2 linked regions of the Pontimicrobium sp. SW4 genome follow. The protein of the gene in region 2 interacts with the protein of the main gene of each other region in a pairwise test. Links are inferred from orthologs where the notes say so. Each region holds a gene or a part of one and is shown on either strand. Other genes may lie near its edges.

Region 1 (5,333 bases), 310 kb from region 2 along the record:
TACAAGGAATTGGTCATGTTGGTGAATCTTTAGTAGAACATTTAACAAATGAAGGAGCTAAAGTCGTTATTGCCGATATTAATGAAGACCGTTTACAAGAAGTAAGCTCAAAATATGGAGCTACTATTTATACTGGTAATGATGTTTATAGTGAAGCTATGGACATTTATGCGCCTTGCGCATTAGGAGCTACTGTAAATGACGATACTATTTACAAGCTAAAAGCTCAAGTAATTGCTGGAGCAGCAAATAACCAATTAGCTGTTGAGGATAAACATGGTGCTATTCTTCAGAAAAGAGGTATTGTTTATGCACCAGATTTTTTAATAAATGCAGGAGGGATTATTAATGTATATGCTGAATTAGAGAATTATGGCAAAAAAGAGATTCTTAGAAAAACTGAAAATATTTATAATACAACACTTCAAATATTAGAGAAAGCAAAAGACAGTAGTATTACTACTAATCAGGCTGCTTTGGATATTGCAAGAGAAAGGATTGCTACAAGAAAAAAAGAAACTTCAAAATAGAACCTTCTTTTTAAAATAATACTATTTTTGCGAGGCAAAAGATAATTATCTTTTGCCTCCTTAATTTTAAAACAAAATAATTCTTTAGAATTAAAAAAGTTCTTTAATATGCTTAATAGAAGACATGTTCGTATAAAAGTAATGCAAGTGATATATGCATTTCGAGGTAATGAAAGTGATGATTTAAAAATAAACCAAAGGTTTTTAAACCAAAGTATGGAAAATATGTACAACTTATATCTTTTAATCCTTTCTTTATTAATTGAGATACAAGCAAAAGCAGAAGACCACCTTACTAAATCTCAAAAAAAACATTTAGCTACAGCAGAGGAGAAAAACCCTAGTAGAAAGTTTATTAATAATGAATTACTACTTTTATTAAAAGAGAATACTTTATTAAAAGAAACGCTTGAAACTAGAAAAGTTGATAATTGGAAGTTGGATAGCGAATACGTTGATGTAATTTTCAAATCACTTTCTAAAAGTGATTTGTATAAAGACTATATGGCAACAAAAACATCAACTTTTAAAGAAGATAAGTCGTTTATAATTGATGTTTTTAAAGAAATTATTGCACCAAACGAGAAGCTATATAATTATTTGGAAGATAAAAATATTACTTGGTTAGATGATTTACCAGTAATTAATACAACAATAGTTAAGTTACTTAGAAAGACAAATCCGCAAATTTCTCAAAGTCATTTCCTTCCAAAACTGGTTAAAGACCATGAAGATAAAGAGTTTGCAAACGATTTATTAAATAAAACTATTTTAAACTTGTCATCGTTAAGCAAAGAGATTGAAGGGAGAACAGCCAATTGGGATAAAGACAGAATAGCAAATATTGATTTTGTATTACTACAAATGGCTATTTGCGAGTTTCAAAAATTTCCATCCATACCAATTAAAGTTACAATTAATGAATATTTAGAGATTGCAAAGGAATATTCTACACCAAAAAGTAGTGTGTTTATAAATGGAATTTTGGATAAATTAGTAAAGGAATATAGTGATAAAGGAACGTTAAATAAAGTAGGTAGAGGACTCATTTAATTAAAATTTATTACATTTATGCCCGAAATAACCTATAAAACAAATAAATAACCCAAATGTTTATCTTGAATAGACAATTAAAAATGAAAATTATGAAAAAAATAATTTTAAGTTTAAGTGCCTTGTGTATGGTTGCATTTACATCTTGTAAGGAAGATGCAACAAGTAAAATTAAAGCAGAAAACGTAACACAAGCAGCTGAAAGAGATGCTGTAGTTGGAGATTTTCCAATATTAACTTTCGATAAGAAAGAACACGATTTTGGTGAAATTGAAAATGGAACTCCAGTAGAAACGGTATTTAATTATACTAATACAGGTAAAGCACCATTAGTAATTACTGATATTAAGAGTACTTGTGGTTGTACAGTTCCTCAAGATTGGAGTAAAGAGCCATTAGCACCAGGGGCTTCTGCAAAGTTCACTGTTCAGTTTAATGGAAAAGGTTCACCAGGAAGTAGTACTTCAAAAACAGTTACTGTAACTGCTAATACTGAAAGTGGTACAGAAGCTGTAAAAATTAAGGCTTTTATTAAAGGAGGACCTGCTGCAAATGGATTACCTAGTGTAGCTACTACTCAGGTAAAATCTAGTACACAACCAGGTCACGAAGGACATAACCACGATTAATTTATATTAAATGGATGGATTAGGGCAATTTGCACCTTTTATACTCATGTTTGCTGTTGTGTATTTCTTTATGATTGCACCACAGATGAAACGTGCTAAACAAGAAAAAAAAGTTTGCTGCAGACCTTAAACGAGGAGATAGAGTCATTACCAAAAGCGGTATGCACGGTAAAGTTATAGAACTAAACGATAAGGATGGTTCTTGCATTATAGAAACCTCGGCAGGGAAAATAAAATTTGAACGTTCGGCCATTTCCATGGAAATGAGTAGGAAGCTCAATGTACCAGCAAAATAATAAATAAAAAGCAGCTCAACGAGCTGCTTTTTTTATTTAGCAGTTTTTATATTTATCATGTAAACCAACACCTTGTAATATCATAGGTGTTATTTTTTCTATGCGACTCAGTTTTGTTGCTTCTCGTTTTGCAGTTGCTATATGTTCACAATATTCACGCTGTTTAGAAGGCGATAATGCATTAAAACAAACGTGTAATTCCTTATTATTATCTAACACTGCTTGTAACTCTAGAGGAATAATTGTTTCTTTTTTACTTCTATCTGGTTTTATTTGTTTTCCAGCTTTTTGATTTTCTATAGCTTCTTTAACATAAGCCAATACAATATCTTTATTAATGCCATTTATAGACTCAAAACGTATTTGTCGTAAGGCTTTGGTTTTTTCTTGTGCATTGACTAATAAATTTTGTTCGTCTTTTAAAAACACACCATTAAAAAACCAAATACCAAAATGGTTTTTAAAAGCTCCTAACCCAACCACATTTTTACCATTTAGGTCATACACAGGAGCGCTCCATTTTATAGTTTCATTAAGCTCTGTTGAATTTATTAGGTTGCGAAGTAAAGTTAAGGCATCACCAAATTTTTCGTGTGTCTCAATGTATTCTTCAACGGAATGTACTTTTTTCATGATTTCGTTTAATGCTTTGATATGAACTTTTTCAATTGTTTATATGAGATGTTAAACGAATTTCGACTATTTTTTTGAGAAAGTCAAGCTATGCAGTTACTTATAACGTTCTTGTGTAAGTTCGGCAATTTTACAAATTACTTGAGTTGCTTTTAATATACTTTCTACTGGAACATACTCATAACGCCCATGAAAATTATGTCCTCCAGCAAATATATTAGGACAAGGTAAGCCCATATAGCTTAATTGTGAGCCATCTGTACCACCTCTAATGGCTTTTATAATTGGTGTGATACCTAATTGTAGCATTGCTTCTTCGGCTATATCTACAATATATTTAACAGGTTCTACCTTTTCTTTCATATTATAGTATTGATCTTTAATATCAATGACTACTATTTTGCTTTCGTATTTGTTGTTAAAATCATTAGCAATTTTTTGCATTAATGCTTTACGTGCCTCAAATTTATCTTTGTCGTGGTCTCTTATAATATATTCTAAAACAGTTTTTTCAACGTTTCCATGCATGTCATGCAAATGAAAAAAACCTTGATAACCTTCAGTATGTTCAGGAACCTCTAACTTTGGTAAGGCATTGATATACTCCGTTGCATAATGTATAGAATTAATCATTTTGCCTTTAGCATATCCTGGATGTACAATTTTGCCTTTAAAAGTTACTTTTACTTCAGCTGCATTAAAGTTTTCGTATTCTAGTTCTCCTACTTGACTTCCATCCATAGTATAAGCCCAATCTGCACCAAACTTTTTTACATCAAATTTATGAGCACCACGTCCAATTTCTTCATCTGGTGTAAAACCAACTTTAATGTCGCCATGTTTTATCTCTGGGTGTTGAATCAGGTATTCCATAGCACTTACTATTTCACAAATACCAGCTTTATCATCGGCTCCTAGCAAGGTAGTTCCATCTGTGGAGATAAGTGTTTGTCCTTTGTAGAGTAATAAGTCTTCAAAATAATCTGGAGATAAAATAATGTTTTCATTTGCATTTAAAATAATGTCTTCTCCATCATAGTTTTCAATAATTTGTGGGTTTACATTCGCTCCTGTAAAATCTGGTGACGTATCGAAATGTGAAATAAACCCAATAGTTGGTACGTCATGATTTACATTACTTGGTAAAGTAGCCATGATGTATGCATTTTCATCTATGGTCACATCTGTCATACCAATTGCTATAAGTTCCTCGTATAACTTATTGGCCAAATCCCACTGTTTTTTTGTACTAGGAGTTGTGCTACTTTTTGGGTCACTTTCGGTGTCAATTTTCACATAGCCTATAAAGCGGTTTATAATGTGTTGTTTATTTAGCATTTAGTATTGGATTTATCCAAAAATAACTAACGATATTGTAAGAGGCAAGCTTTAAAATGTTTCTTTTTTTATGCTAAGATTTAATGTATTTTTGCAGTCAAAATCTAGATAATGTATAAATTACTGATTCGCCCTTTACTTTTTTGTTTCGATCCAGAAAAAGTGCATCATTTTACATTTTCATTCATTAAAAACTGTTCTAAAATTCCTTTTATCTCAAAAATTATCAAAGCTTTTTATACAGTTGAAGATGTATCTCTTGAACAAAAACTATTTGGATTAACCTTTAAAAACCCTGTAGGCTTAGCAGCGGGATTTGATAAAAATGCAATACTCTATAATGAATTAGCTAATTTTGGTTTTGGGTTTATAGAAATTGGAACTGTTACACCTAAAGGGCAGGAAGGCAACCCTAAAAAAAGGTTGTTTAGGCTAAAAGCAGATAAAGGCATTATTAATAGAATGGGATTTAATAATGAAGGTCTTGAAGCTGCTATTACTCAATTAAAGAAAAATAAAGGAAAAGTTATTATAGGCGGAAACATTGGTAAAAACACCAACACACTTCCTGAGGATTATACTAAGGATTACCTAGAATGTTTTAATGCACTCCATCCTTATGTAGACTATTTTGTGCTTAATGTAAGTTGCCCTAATGTTGGGAGTCATGCTAAACTAACCGATAAAGACTACCTCGAGGAGTTGATAGGAGAAGTGCAAACTGCAAATAAAAATTTCACTAAACAAAAGCCCATTTTATTAAAGATTGCTCCAGATTTAAATGATATTCAGTTAGATGAAATTATAGACTTGGTCGCAGAAACAAAAATAGATGGTGTGATAGCTTCAAATAC
Region 2 (7,560 bases):
CTCATATCCCGAACGTCCACCGTCCTTTGTATGATCATTAATATTGTACCACCATTTTATTTGGAAAGAAAATTTATCTCCAGTATTCATTGCTTTTGGCAATTCTACACGCATCATAGTACCATTTATCATATGTGGCAATGGCTTACCATTAACATCACTAACCTGTTCTATATTAAAACCTCCATCAAAAGATTCTTCCATATAGTTTTTAGAAAAATTAGCAGCTGGCTGAAGTTTTTGAGTGCCACCACTTTCAATTAAAGGTGTTTTTGAATCTTTAGCCCTCATGTTTTGGTCTAATTGTACCCATAAAAACTTTAATTGATCTGGCGAATTATTTGTGTAAGTAATCGTTTCGAAACCTGATAATTTAGCGTTATCATCATCCAATTTAATATTCATTTTATAATCAGCTTGTTGCTGATAATACGCAGGACCTGGAGCTCCAGATCCTGTTCTGAACATATTAGGAGTCGCAAATTCATCATACAATTGTCTAAATTTGTTGATGTTCACGTGACCTGGTTTACGCTCAGGTTTTTCTTGTTCTTGCTCTTGCGCAAAAGCTCCTACAGATACGAATAAAGCAGAAAGTAGGAAACATTTAAGTTTTTTCATTAGTAAATATTTAATTATTTTAAAAAGATTAGAAATTATAAACCCTTAGTCTAGTTGTAGAAAACATGTACTTGATATGGCATTATAAATTACTATAGTTGGTTACAAATTCTAATTGCTGAAATTAACAAATTTTAAGTAATTTTTAACCTTTTAATTAAAGTTTAACACTCCTTTATCATTTTGCTGTATGAGTATAAAACTCTTATTTTTAGAATTGATTTTTGTCTTGACCAAATTTTGTTGTTCATCGAAAACATCAAAGAGAACTTGGTTAACAATTTCGAAATTGCTTATAGCAGAAACGTCTGTTATTTCTAAATAGCAAAATAGAATATCATCATCATATTCTTTCCCTATAAATTCAAATTGTTGCAACTTGTTGTTTATTGTTATTTGTAGCTTACTACTTAAATATTTTTTAATATGAATATCAATTTGAGTCTCATCTTTACCTATATCTAACGTAATGTTTTCGTCATACCTTTCACGTAACATTTTTTCAAAATCGTCAATAAAAATTCTTGTTACTATTTGTACAGATTGTTGATCTTTCACATATTCAACTTCAGTTACACTTACATAATACTTATGCGTTACTGTAAATGACATTAAAGGTATTATTATTAAAAAAACCAATAATCTATTTATTTTCATAGCTATTTTCTTTTGAGTGTAGTTAACAAATGTACTTATTTTGTTTTATCATTTGTTAGTATTTGCAGTTCAAAAAGTGTTCCAAAAAGGAATTACTCGTCTTTTGTTTTTAAATTGGCTTTATAGCTAACTATTTTTTCTGCCAAAAATTCAAAAACTTCAATATCGCTTTTGTCTTTACAACGTTTTTCAAAATTTTCATCATCTGAACAGAAATAGAAAAAGTCTGCTCGCAAAGATTCGTCTAAAGGATAAGTCACAAAAAAATCTTTTGATAAATTCGCTTTTATTTTTTCTAAAAGAACATCACTATACTCTTTTCTTACACGCTCTTTAAGTTTTTTTGTTCTTCCAGTAATGCCGTTTAAAATTTTATTTAGGTTTAATCCAACACCTAAACCTATAGTTACATATTTTCCCGCATCAGCTTCGTGTAGCCTACGTTCACTTTGAGTTTTTGGTTTTCCAGTATAACCAGGTATTCCTAGATCATAAAAATTTAGTGGTCTTTCTGCATCCGAATTTTTTATATCAGAATCCAAACTTCCTGTAAGTATTTTGCCTACAAGAACTTCCCCCAGTTCATTAACCTTATCTTCTAAAAAAACCATCACTCTTTTTTTAGTAATAATTTCTGGTGATATAAAGACCGCTTTTAAATTATACTGTACTGATGAAAATACTAAAGTGTCTGATAATCTTACTTCAATAGTAAATGCTCCAAGTTTATTTGTAGTAGCAAATTTATTTGCTGATTTATTTATTACATGAATATTTTCCACATCAGAACCTCCTGCAACAACGCCTTCTATTTCAACTGTTTGCGAATATATTGAAAAAGAAATGAGACCAAATAAAACAACTAAAAAACTGACTTTAGTTTTTACCATATTTAACTTTTAAAAACTGTTTCTCTTGTTCTTTCATAAAGGTTATAAACTCAAGTTCTTTATTTGAATTAAGTAAAGAGTAGTCAAAACTATTCTCTTCAACATAGTAGACAAATTCTATTATATCTTTATCCTTAAGACTAAGCATATCAGCAAGATGTTCCTTAGAATAAATCTCTAGAATTCTTCTCTTTTTATAATTAGGAACTTCTTCTTTAGTTTTTTTTGATTTAAAAATTGGTATTAATAGCTTACCAAAAACATTTACAACATCAATTCCATTAACAAGTTTGTTTTCGTTCATGGCTATATTTTCAATTTCACTAAGGTGGTCGGCTGTAAATTCAAATTTATCAAGATTCCCCAAACCAAAATACAATGCATCTAAGTTAGGATTCATTAATTCAATATTACTAGTATCAAAAGCTAAATCACCTGTTAAATTATATGGCAAAATAAGGACTTGATCAAGTTTATTAATCTGTTCAATCAAAAACACACTAATCTGATTTGCATCAATCATTTGTTGAGTTATTACAACCGCAAAATCTTTAAATTGTAATGCTGAAAACTCAATACGATCATTTAAAGCTACTTCAATAGTAAACTTTCCTTCCTTATCCGTAACCGTTCCTTTTCCTGAAGAACTATTAAACACTGTTACGCCTTCTTTATCATTTCTATCAACATAAATAGTGCCTTTTACCTCAATACGATTGTCATTTTGAGAAAAAACAACTGTGCTTGTTAAGCATATTAGCAGTAAGACAATTAGGTTAGTTTTCATGTGTTAAAGGAAGTGATTACTTATCTTAATTAAATGTAAATAGCTTTTAAACTTTTGTTAAATAATGCATTTACATAAATTTACGACATTATTTAGCCAAATGAAAAAAATTCTTATAGCCAGCACTTCAACCGTACATGGAAGCGGTTTTTTAGATTATTTATTGTCAGATTTAAAAGAGCTTTTTAAAGACACTACCGAAATACTATTTATTCCGTATGCAAGACCAGGTGGTGTTTCTCATAAAGATTATACTAGAAAAGCTCAAGATGCTTTTGTCAAAATAAATAAAACCGTAAAAGGTATACATGAGTTTGCAAACCCTGAGGATGCTATAAATAATGCAAAAGGTATTTTTGTTGGTGGTGGTAATACATTTGTATTAGTTAATCAGCTATATAAAAATAGCTTAATAACACCGCTCCAAAAAGCAGTTATAAATGGCACACCTTACTTAGGAACTAGCGCAGGAAGCAATATTTGTGGCTTAACTATAAATACCACTAATGATATGCCTATTGTATATCCTCCAAGCTTCAAAGCATTAGGATTAGTGCCTTTTAATATAAATCCGCACTATTTAGATCCTGATCCATCAAGTACTCACATGGGAGAAACTAGAGAAACAAGGATTCAAGAGTTTCATCAATTCAATACACAACCTGTTATTGGTTTAAGAGAAGGTAGCTTTTTAAAAGTTACAAATGAAGATATTATTTTAAAAGGGAATTTATCGGCAAGAATATTTTTGCATGAAAAACTACCTTACGAAATAGCTACAAATTCTAGTCTTAATTTTTTGAAGTAAATAAATCTATAAAAAAAGCTTCACATAATTGTGAAGCTTTTTTGAGCGGGAGACCGGGTTCGAACCGGCGACATTCAGCTTGGAAGGCTGACGCTCTACCAACTGAGCTACTCCCGCAATATTGAGGTCAAATATATATAATCTATTTGTTTAGTTAAAGCAAAAATTACAATTTCTTCGTAAAATGATATCCTAAAATTTTAAACCCTAAATTGTAATAAAATTTATGAGAAGGATGATTAGTTACATAGGTATTTAGCTCTATTTCTTCACATCCTTTGTTTTTTACATACTTATAAATCCATTTAAAAAATAAATCTCCAAGACCTTTACCTCTATACTTTTCGTCAATAAAAAGATGATCTATCTCAACACTTTTACCCGAATAATGCCTTGTACAAAACCACATACCACATATGCCAATTAACTCATTACCATTATAAATTCCAGCGCACTCATAATTTTGTGTAAACATTTCCGAAAAACGTTTTTGTAAAACGTCATTTGTAAACTTTCTATTAGTAAATTTTTGCATCAATGGTAGTATAGCATGAATATTATTCGCCGATACCAATTTAAAATCGTAAGACATGATTTGATTTATTTAAAAGTCAATCAAATATAATTTTAAAAACGTGACATTTTTTAATTTATGTGTCAATTAATTATAGAGCATTAGACTAATTATTTAAATTTCTATAAACTTTTGTAAATTTAAAACACTAAAAAAAAACACTAACATGAGAGGAGGAAATCGTAAAGTAAGATTATTAATTGGAGCAGGAATAGTACTGTTTGCTGTCATCAAATATTGTTCAAGTGCTGAGACTAATCCTTATACTGGCGAAAAACAACATATTGCTTTAAATGAAGAACAAGAAATAGCCATGGGTTTACAAGCAGCTCCACAAATGGCACAACAACACGGAGGTTTATATCCAAACGAGAACTACCAAGCATTTGTAGACCAAGTTGGAAACCGTTTAGTAGATAATAGTATTGCTAAACAAACTGGTTATAAGTACGACTTCCATTTATTAGCCGACAAAAACACCATTAATGCTTTTGCCCTTCCTGGAGGTCAAATCTTTATTACTTATGCTCTTTTTTCTAAGCTTGAAAATGAAGACCAATTGGCTGGTGTTTTAGGTCATGAAATTGGTCATGTAGTTGGTAGGCATTCTGCAGAAAGAATGGCAAACCAAGGCTTAATGCAAGGTATTCTAAATGGTGTTGCAGTAGGCATAGATCCAAATACAGCGCAAGGTGCTGCTGCTATCGCACAAATGGTTAACATGAGTTATGGTAGAGATGATGAATTACAAAGCGATGATCTAGGTGTGAAATTTATGATGAAATCTAACTATAACCCTGAAGAAATGATAGGCGTTATGGAAATACTAAAAGCAGCCGCAGGACCAAATAGAACTCCAGAGCGTATGAGTACTCATCCTGACCCAGAAAATCGCGTAGAAAAAATTAAGGAAGCGATTGAAAAATACAAAAATCAATAGCACAAATGTTATAGCATTTTATTAATAAATCCTGCTAATTAGCAGGATTTTGTTTTTATCTTTGACTTGTAATTTTCGCGAAATGAACAAAAAAGTAATCTTGATGATTTTGGATGGTTGGGGAAAATCCCCAGATCCAAAAGTATCAGCCATTGAACATGCCGACACACCCTTTATAGATAATCTTTATACAAAATATCCAAGTGCAAGTTTACGTACTGACGGATTACATGTTGGTTTACCAGAAGGTCAAATGGGAAATAGCGAAGTAGGACATATGAATCTTGGCGCTGGACGTATTGTATATCAAGATTTAGTTAAAGTAAATCTAGCTGTAAAAAACAAAACACTACAAAACGAACCAACTCTAGTTGAAGCTTTTAATTATGCAAAAAAACATAATAAAAAAGTTCATTTTTTAGGACTTGTTAGTGATGGAGGTGTACATTCTCATATTAATCATTTATTTGGACTTATAGATGCTGCCAATGAATTTGGTTTAGAGAATACATTTGTTCATGCTTTTACTGATGGTCGTGATGTAGACCCAAAATCTGGTTATGGTTTTATTACTGAACTAGAAAAACATATTGAGAATACACCAACCAAACTTGCATCTGTCACTGGGCGTTATTATGCCATGGATAGAGACAAACGTTGGGAACGTATTAAACTGGCTTACGATGCTTTAGTTAACGGAAAAGGAGAACATTCAGAAAATATTCCTAAGTCAATTCGTAAAAGTTATGAAAACGATATTACTGATGAATTTCTAAGACCAATTATTAAAGTAGATAATAACAACGAGCCAATTTCTACTATTTCAGAAAAGGATGTTATTATTTTCTTTAATTTCAGAACTGATCGTGGCAGACAACTTACACAAGCTTTGACACAGGAAGATTTTCATGAGTATAATATGCATAAATTACAACTACATTATGTGACACTTACTAACTATGATGAAACTTTTAAAGGTATTTATGTGATTTTCAACAAAGATAATCTTAAAGACACCTTAGGAGAAGTATTAGAAAAGCATAACAAAACCCAGATTAGAATTGCTGAAACCGAAAAATACCCACATGTTACTTTTTTCTTTTCTGGAGGAAGAGAAGAGCCTTTTAAAGGTGAGCAACGAATTTTATGTAATTCGCCTAAAGTAGCAACCTACGATTTAAAACCAGAAATGAGCGCCTATGAACTAACGGATGTTTTAGTTCCAGAATTAAAAAAAGGGAAGACTGATTTTGTCTGCTTAAATTTTGCAAATGGAGACATGGTAGGTCATACAGGTGTTATGGAAGCTGCTATTAAAGCTTGTGAAGCTGTAGACACATGTGTTGAAAGAATTATTACAACAGCCTTAGAAAATAATTATACAACCATCCTTATTGCCGATCATGGGAATTGCGAAACAATGATTAATCCTGATGGCTCACCACATACAGCTCATACGACCAACCCTGTTCCAATTATTTTAATTGACAAAAACATAAAAACTATAAAAAATGGTATTTTAGGTGACATTGCTCCTACTATTTTAGAACTTATCGGCATCGAAAAACCTAAAGTAATGACACAAAATTCATTACTTTAGTGAAAATTTTTAGTGTTAATGAAACTATATAATCGCTTAACAATTGCTATAGATTTTGATGGAACCATCGTTGATGATGATTACCCAGGAATTGGTAAACCAAGAATTTTTGCATTCGAAACCTTAAAAAAATTGCAAGAAGATGGTCATCGATTAATTTTATGGACTTATAGAAGTAGTTTAAAATTAGAAGATGCCGTTAAGTTTTGTAAAGAAAACGGTATTGAGTTTTATGCAGTAAATAAAAGTTTCCCTGAAGAGCAATTCGATTATACCAAAAGCCGTAAAATCCATGCTGATGTTTTTATTGATGATCGTAATCTTGGAGGCATATTAGGTTGGGGCGAGATTTACCAAAAACTTACTAATAAATCCCCAGAATTTCCAAATTCTAAAAAGAGAAAAGGTTTTTTTGACTTTTTCAGATAATTAGTCTCTTATTAGATCAAAATATTGTTTATCAATTGATTCTCTATGGTCTGGGTGTGCAATATTCACTAGTGCTTTAACACGTTCTTTTATAGTTCTTCCGTAAAGATTAGCAATACCATATTCAGTCACAACATAATGCACATGAGATCTGGTAGTTACAACTCCAGCACCAGGTTTTAAAGATGGTACAATTCGGCTTACTCCCTTTTTTGTTGCTGATGGCAAAGCGATTATAGCTTTTCCTCCTTCAC

Evidence for each region. The genes of interacting proteins can lie anywhere in the genome.
Region 1: the proteins of pepE (region 2) and pepT interact in binary tests that used the Escherichia coli proteins (3 or more experiments, as listed by UniProt). The link is inferred for Pontimicrobium sp. SW4 from one-to-one orthologs.

The regions. Positions count from the first base shown.
Region 1 is NZ_CP157199.1:839,732-845,064, forward strand. What follows is about bases 2,359-5,333. They hold pepT (peptidase T), read right to left. Parts: upstream 4,480-5,333; coding sequence 3,238-4,479; downstream 2,359-3,237. Other genes in these bases: ABGB03_RS03950 (YdeI/OmpD-associated family protein), read right to left, coding at 2,545-3,141; ABGB03_RS03960 (quinone-dependent dihydroorotate dehydrogenase), read left to right, coding at 4,591-5,333. Also shown: ABGB03_RS03930 (Glu/Leu/Phe/Val dehydrogenase), read left to right, coding at 1-530; transcription antitermination factor NusB, read left to right, coding at 639-1,583; ABGB03_RS03940 (DUF1573 domain-containing protein), read left to right, coding at 1,676-2,212. UniProt on the Escherichia coli protein: Cleaves the N-terminal amino acid of tripeptides.
Region 2 is NZ_CP157199.1:529,302-536,861, reverse strand. Bases 2,067-4,909 are described here. They hold pepE (dipeptidase PepE), read left to right. Parts: upstream 2,067-3,055; coding sequence 3,056-3,763; downstream 3,764-4,909. Other genes in these bases: ABGB03_RS02490 (M48 family metalloprotease), read left to right, coding at 4,504-4,909; ABGB03_RS02495 (GNAT family N-acetyltransferase), read right to left, coding at 3,930-4,355; ABGB03_RS02510 (carboxypeptidase-like regulatory domain-containing protein), read right to left, coding at 2,155-2,955; ABGB03_RS02515 (hypothetical protein), read right to left, coding at 2,067-2,168. Outside these bases: ABGB03_RS02525 (M1 family metallopeptidase), read right to left, coding at 1-621; ABGB03_RS02520 (DUF6702 family protein), read right to left, coding at 775-1,278; more of ABGB03_RS02515, read right to left, coding at 1,371-2,066; more of ABGB03_RS02490, read left to right, coding at 4,910-5,277; gpmI (2,3-bisphosphoglycerate-independent phosphoglycerate mutase), read left to right, coding at 5,360-6,877; ABGB03_RS02480 (hydrolase), read left to right, coding at 6,896-7,306; ABGB03_RS02475 (acetyl-CoA hydrolase/transferase C-terminal domain-containing protein), read right to left, coding at 7,307-7,560. UniProt on the Escherichia coli protein: Hydrolyzes dipeptides containing N-terminal aspartate residues. May play a role in allowing the cell to use peptide aspartate to spare carbon otherwise required for the synthesis of the aspartate family of amino acids.